One region of the Rhizobium sp. SRDI943 genome, then DNA from elsewhere that is predicted to be linked to it. Evidence: predicted binding sites of a transcription regulator. Region 1 holds the regulator's gene; each other region holds the start of a gene.
What was found. The regulator LexA, encoded in region 1, represses DNA repair genes until DNA is damaged. The targets are predictions, from matches to a motif close to TGTTCNNNNTGTGTTCNG.
Positions count from the first base shown of each region.

Region 2: the regulator LexA is predicted to act here: its motif matches at 1,024-1,041, upstream of AC245Y_RS21760 (ImuA family protein).
Region 3: the regulator LexA is predicted to act here: its motif matches at 1,436-1,453, upstream of AC245Y_RS21395 (helicase-related protein).

Region 1 is NZ_CM172787.1:1,810,874-1,813,072, reverse strand. Features, by position in the region: gene AC245Y_RS09550 (VOC family protein) at 1-680, opposite strand, end outside; gene lexA (transcriptional repressor LexA) at 879-1,598, shown strand; gene AC245Y_RS09540 (ComEC/Rec2 family competence protein) at 1,579-2,199, opposite strand, start outside.
Region 2 is NZ_CM172787.1:4,345,547-4,347,745, forward strand. Features, by position in the region: gene AC245Y_RS21755 (Y-family DNA polymerase) at 1-19, opposite strand, end outside; gene AC245Y_RS21760 (ImuA family protein) at 60-1,004, opposite strand; gene AC245Y_RS21765 (metallopeptidase family protein) at 1,166-1,603, shown strand; gene AC245Y_RS21770 (DUF1737 domain-containing protein) at 1,708-1,914, opposite strand; gene AC245Y_RS21775 (HpcH/HpaI aldolase/citrate lyase family protein) at 1,914-2,199, opposite strand, start outside.
Region 3 is NZ_CM172787.1:4,263,351-4,265,549, forward strand. Features, by position in the region: gene AC245Y_RS21395 (helicase-related protein) at 1-1,273, opposite strand, end outside; gene AC245Y_RS21400 (DUF3309 family protein) at 2,084-2,199, shown strand, end outside.

The DNA.
Region 1 (2,199 bases):
ATCAGGCTGATTTTCGCATTCGATGCCGCGATATTGGCGCCGAAACCGGTTTTCTCGACTGCCGATTGCGCCACGGCAAGGCTGACGAAGGCTGCGAAGGCGGCAGCATCAGGCGCGCAAAGCGCTATCTCGACTATGCCGGTCACGCCATTGGCATGCGTCTCCAGCGCGGCGCGCTCGGCCGGTAGCGGATTGACGCGCTCGACGGTGAAAAGCAGGAGATCCGGCGCGCGCAGGTCGGCGGCGAAAGCCAGCTTGAAGCCGGCAATCGTCTCGGAACCGTCCGGCATCGTCATCGGCCGGGTGAACTGCAGCATCTCGCCGGCGCTCGATCCGTTGCCGACGAAATTCTGATGATCGATGCCGGCATCCTTGCTGCCGAAAGCCAGCCCCGAAAGCCCCTCCTCGCCACAGCGGAAACGGACGGCCTGGTTGCGGGCAGTGAAGACATTGCCTTGGCGCGCCGATGCCTCGCTCTCCTCGACGCTCGCAATCCCGAGTGGCTCCAGATAGGTCTTGTCGGCAAAAAAGACGCAGGCGTTTTCCGTTCCGAAGGGATGGCGCGCATCGGCGGCAACGGTGAAGCCGAGCTTGCCGAGCCTCTCGCGCGCCAGATCGATATTGACGACCGGCAGCACGACATGATCCAGCGGGTGCGGTTTGGCGGAATGCTCGTTCATCATATCCCTCCTGGAAACGGCAAGAGATGTGCGACGGCGCGCCCCTCAATACAAGAGATGTGTCCCAATCCGGCGAATGAAAATAAAAATCTCAACGAGTTGGCGCCAAGTTTTACGGAAATTTAGCTACTTGCGGAACACATATGGAACATATAGTGTCTGTTCTGGATTTGTTTCAATCACGAGGTCACAACGTCGATGCTCACGCGCAAACAACAGGAGCTTCTCCTTTTCATTCACGAGCGCATGAAAGAATCCGGCGTTCCACCGTCTTTCGACGAAATGAAGGATGCTCTGGACCTCGCCTCGAAGTCCGGGATTCATCGCTTGATTACAGCGCTAGAGGAGCGAGGCTTCATTCGCCGCCTACCGAACCGCGCCCGCGCGCTCGAGGTCATCAAGCTTCCGGAGGCCTACAGCCCCAGCATCCAGCCGCGGCGCGGCTTTTCGCCGAGCGTCATCGAAGGCAGCCTGGGCAAACCTCAGCCGGTCGCCGCCCCTGCTCCCGCAAAACCCGTCGCCGACAACGGCAACTCGGTTTCCGTGCCGGTCATGGGCAGAATCGCCGCCGGTGTGCCGATTTCGGCGATCCAGAACAACACCCACGACATCGCCGTTCCGGCCGACATGCTCGGCTCCGGTGAACATTATGCGCTCGAGGTCAAGGGCGATTCGATGATCGACGCCGGCATCTTCGACGGCGACACCGTGATCATCCGCAATGGCAGCACCGCAAGTCCTGGCGACATTGTTGTTGCACTCGTCGATGACGAAGAAGCGACACTCAAGCGCTTCCGCCGCAAGGGCGCCTCGATCGCACTGGAAGCGGCCAACCCGGCTTACGAGACCCGGATTTTCGGACCAGACCGTGTTAAGGTGCAGGGCAAACTCGTCGGCCTCATTCGCCGCTATCACTGACATCGGTTAGGCCGGATTCGGTAAAGCTGTTGCTGCGCCAGTCAAAGGCGCGATGGCGCATCCATGGTCGCGACAATGCGTCAAATGCGGTTGCCACCTCCAGGCCGGCGTCCGCGAAGCGCAACTCGATGGATCCGGTCCTGCGCAGCGTCTCGCCGGTGAAGAGCGTCGCACCTGAGCGGCAGCTGTTGAAACGCAGGCGGACCGACGTCACGATGATATCGGCCGCGTCGCATGCCGGGCCGAGATAGGCGGCATTGTCGATGACAGCAACCACACGACCATTGCCAAGCCTTGATGCGCACCAGGCCCTCTTGACGCAGGAAAAGCGGTTTGCTTCACCGGCCGCTGCGGCCGCCCGCATCGCTGTCCTCGCTTCGTTCTGCTGATCGCGGGAAAGCTTGACGCGGCGGTCTTCTCCTACCTGCGGGATAGCAGGACCATCCAGCATCTTCGGCGGATCATGTCTCGGCAGGACCAGGGCTCTCTGCCACTGGTCGAAGATGAAATCCGGTGGTCTTTCACGGTTGGAAGCCATTGCTGCCGCTTCGACCACCGCGACGAGACTGCCATCCTCCGAAATCACCAGATCCGGCGGCCG
Region 2 (2,199 bases), 2.3 Mb from region 1:
CCAGTGCCGTCAGCCGCATGGCATTGTTGAGCTTGCCGGAACAGACGATAGGCGGCGTCTCAGGACGCCCTTTCGAACGCCAGGAGAGCCCCCATCGCTTGCGGGCGATGCGATCCGTTGGCAGATGCGGGAAGCTGAGCGCCAGAATGCGCTGACTGTTCGCCTGGAGGACGAACGAGGTTTGGTTCGGCGACAGGGAGAAATTCGCGTTCATGGGGATTCCACTCCAAAAGAAAGGAGAGCGGGGCCGGATTTCGGCTCTTCTCCAGCGTCAGACGGAAAATCGGATTGCCGATGCTGCCGGAAAGTTTCGATCCATCCGGCAACGACCGCAGAGCGGACGGGGCCGGTTCGACATGCAGACGCAAGGCCGCACTGCTTGCCTCCTCCGCCCCGGCCTGACGGACAAGAAAGAGCGGACGGCGGGCAGCATGCGCCCTGAGACTAAGCCTGCGGCTTTCGGTCAGGCCGAAATGGGCGGGATTGCCCCGGACTTCGAAGATGACGGCCGAGAAGGCAGCACTTTCCACCGCCACCTCCGCCAGCCAGAGCGCCTCGTCCAGCCTGCGCGGCGCGGCATGGAAAAACCGCTCCGGGTTCAGCCCGAAATCCCGAAGTCCGGGAGCATAGGGACGGCCGGCCTCCAGCGTGCCGACGGCATCGCCGATCCAGAGCAACGGCAGAAGACGGCCGGCATCCGCTTCCTGTTTTTGCAGCCGCGCGGCAACAGCCATCGCCAGCCCGCTTGCAGCGCCGGCATCGCGAGACAGAGCGGAACGGAATTCGGTGATCGCATCGAGCGGCAAGCCGCCTTCCAGCGCCCCGTCGAGAAATTCCACCCCAAACGGCAGGGGCGGCAGCGTGCGCCCCTGGCGGGTCTTACGTCCTTCCGCCAGGGCTTCCCGTTCCGCTGCGGCAAGCGCCGGCGCGGGCCTTCCCTCCAGTCTGGCGATGGTTTCGCGGAGCGCAAAAAGCCGCTCGCGCGCCAGGGCGTGCTGCGCCATGGCGTTCTCCAATCCGTCTTGTTCCTGTTATGTTCTTATAGATTCCAGAGAGCTAATGAAGAGTCAACGGCCATTTTCTATGAAAATATTCCTGCCTTTGATTCCGCACTCGAAAATCGGCGATAAAGGTTCTATATGGGCCCGCAAAGGAAGGAATATTCATGGCCCGCATAGACCAGAGCGATGATTGGCGGGACCGCCATGCGCCGACGATCAGCGCCTTCGAGTCGCTGGCGATGGAGGCCTATAGCCATCTGCCGGATGAATTCCGCCAGCTGACGACCAACCTCACGATCGAGATCGAAGATTTCCCCGATGACGACGTTTTCGAGGACATGGCGCTGGAAACCCCTTTCGATCTGCTTGGCCTTTTCGAGGGCAGGGGCATTTCCGAACGTTTCACGGTGGAAACCGGCGAGATGCCGAACCGCATCCGCCTCTACCGCCGCCCCATCCTCGATTACTGGGCTGAGAACGACGAGACGCTCGGCGATATCATCACCCACGTCCTGATCCACGAAATCGGCCACCATTTCGGGCTGAGCGACGATGACATGGAGCGGATCGAGGCAAGCGCCGAGGAAGCAGCCGAGCGATAGAGCGCCGCGCGTCCAAGGACGCGCTAAGGACGCTCTATCACTTTCAATCACGCATAATCCTTTCCGAAAATCGATTACGATTTTCGGGGTTATGCGCTAAAACCTCACTGTTCGGAGAGTTTCATCTCAGGATCGTAATCCTTGCCTTCGACATGCTTGACGACGGCCTGGCCGCACTGCATCGCGCCGATTGCGGCATTGAAGGCATAGGTCGGGGAGCCCTCCAGCGACCAGCCCTTGTTGAGGGCGGCGGTGACCTTATGGCAGAAGGAAGCATCGTCAGGACCGGTCAGGAAGCGGTAGAGTTTCATCACATCGTCTTTCGTGCTGCAGCCTGGCGGGCTGCGATCAGGCGGGCTTTATGGACCAGACTTTCCGCCTGGACAAGATGCAGCCGCTCGACCATCCGCCCGCCTGCATTGATGACGTTCAGCCCATCGGAAGCGGGGTCGGCAAAGGCTGACATGATCGCCTCCGCTTCCGCAATCGCTGCCGGATCCGGACCGAAATGGCGGTTGGCGGGCTCGATCTGCGCCGGATGGATCAGCATCTTGCCGGCAAAGCCCATGGCCCGGCCCTGCAGACATTCGGCATCA
Region 3 (2,199 bases), 2.4 Mb from region 1:
GCGTGTCAATTTCCCCATCTGTTCGATCGGAGCGATGAACCTGCTCCGCAAGAAACTGCTCATTCACCGTGCCATAGCGGACAAGATCGGAAAAGAGGGTCGCGATAAGATCGGCATGTTGTGCTGGGGTGATACGCCGATAATCGGGAAGCGCGCAAGCCTCCCAGAGTTTTTCGACGCGCGCCGGCCTGTCGGCGAGATCGATGACCTCGGGATAGCGCGAAAGCTGTTCCAGCGCCTGCTGGTCGACCGCAGGCAGCGCCCGCGTCAGCCCCGGCACGCGCGGTCCCACCTCAAGGCTGGCGCGCAGCGATGCGATTGAGGAGAAGTCCATCTCCGTCGTCCGCCACTGCAAAACCTTGACGTTGTCGAATTCGTGCCCCTCGATGCGCTGCACCAGTTCGTCGTCGAAGGGCGAGACCTGTCCGGTGACGCCGAAGGTCCCGTCCCGCACATGCCGCCCGGCGCGCCCGGCGACCTGGCCGAGTTCGCCTGGATTGAGATTGCGGAACTGGTAACCGTCGAACTTCCGGTCCTGGGCAAAGGCGACGTGATCGACATCGAGGTTGAGGCCCATGCCGATCGCATCGGTCGCCACCAGATATTCGACGTCGCCCGCCTGATAAAGCGCCACCTGCGCATTGCGGGTGCGCGGGCTGAGCGCGCCGAGCACCACCGCCGCGCCGCCGCGCTGCCGGCGGATGAGCTCGGCGATGGCATAGACCTCGTCGGCAGAGAAGGCGACGATGGCCGAGCGCTGCGGCAGCCGGGTGATCTTCTTCTGCCCGGCATAGAAAAGATGCGAAAGCCGCGGCCGCTCGACGATAGTGATGCCGGGCAGGAGCTGCTGCAGGATCGGCCGCATCGTCGCCGCGCCGAGCAGCAGCGTTTCCTCGCGGCCGCGCAGATGCAGGATACGGTCGGTGAAGATATGGCCACGCTCGAGATCGCCGGCGAGCTGCACCTCGTCGATCGCGACGAAGGCGGCCCTGGTCTCGCGCGGCATCGCTTCGACAGTGCAGACGGAAAAACGCGCATTGGGCGGCGAAATCTTTTCCTCGCCGGTGACCAGCGCCACATTCTGTGCGCCGACCTTCTCCACCACCCGCGTATAGACCTCGCGCGCCAGCAGCCGGAGCGGCAGGCCGATCACGCCCGTCCCGTGCGCAACCATGCGCTCGATGGCATAATGGGTCTTGCCGGTATTGGTCGGTCCGAGCACCGCGGTCACACCGCGCCCACTCAGAATCATCGGCTGCGAAATCAGAGTCATGAGTCCATGCAAATGAGGCGGGGTGGCCCCAGAAAATCTCGGCTCCTCGATGGAAGCTGGACAACACATGGACAGCTGCCGTCGCAAACGCAAGGGCAGATTTCAAAATGCCTCGGGGATTACGACCTTTGCGAGTCCTGCGGAACGCCCGAATTTCCGATTCGGAACAGCGCAAGAACGAATCAGCGACGAATCGATGATTCTCGCTGATTCAGCTTTTGTTCACGGCTAAGTATTGATTTTGAATCACTTTTTCCCACTAGATGCTGAATCGCGAGACTCTCTCCTGTTCGCACTTTCGCCGTCGTGAGCGACAATCTTCGCCCGATTTTGAACAGGCAAAAATCCGCCCGAAATTAACCTCTCGACCAAAGCCTGAACGAATCGGAGACGAATCGCTCACTCCATCGTTTTCGCCTTTCGTTCACGGCCACATCTGGTAGCGCTATCAGGCCCCGGCACTAGACGCGGATCAGCGGCAGAGCCCTTCGTCCCGCTCCGCCGCACCAAAATTAATCTTTTTGGGAGCCGGATTCAGACGGCGTTAAGTCGGGGACGGCCAATTGTGGCGCGCCGATCAAAAACGGAACGAATCGCTGACGAATCGGCGACATCGCGATTTTCCCGCTTTGTTCACCGCAACATATTGTATTTAAATGTCTTTTTAACCATAGCGGCAATTTTCGGAAATGACGGAAATTAAACCCTGAATCAGGCTTCGTCACATTTCCAGAGCTTAACCGGGAACAAAAATCGCCAATACGTGTTTCTAGTCCATCCAAATTGCGGATGAAATGAAGGAAACACACCATGCTTGGCACGATACTACTTGTTATCCTCATTCTGCTCTTGATCGGAGCCTTGCCGAATTGGGGTTATAGCCGTGGCTGGGGCTATGGACCTTCTGGCGGTTTGGGGCTAGTTCT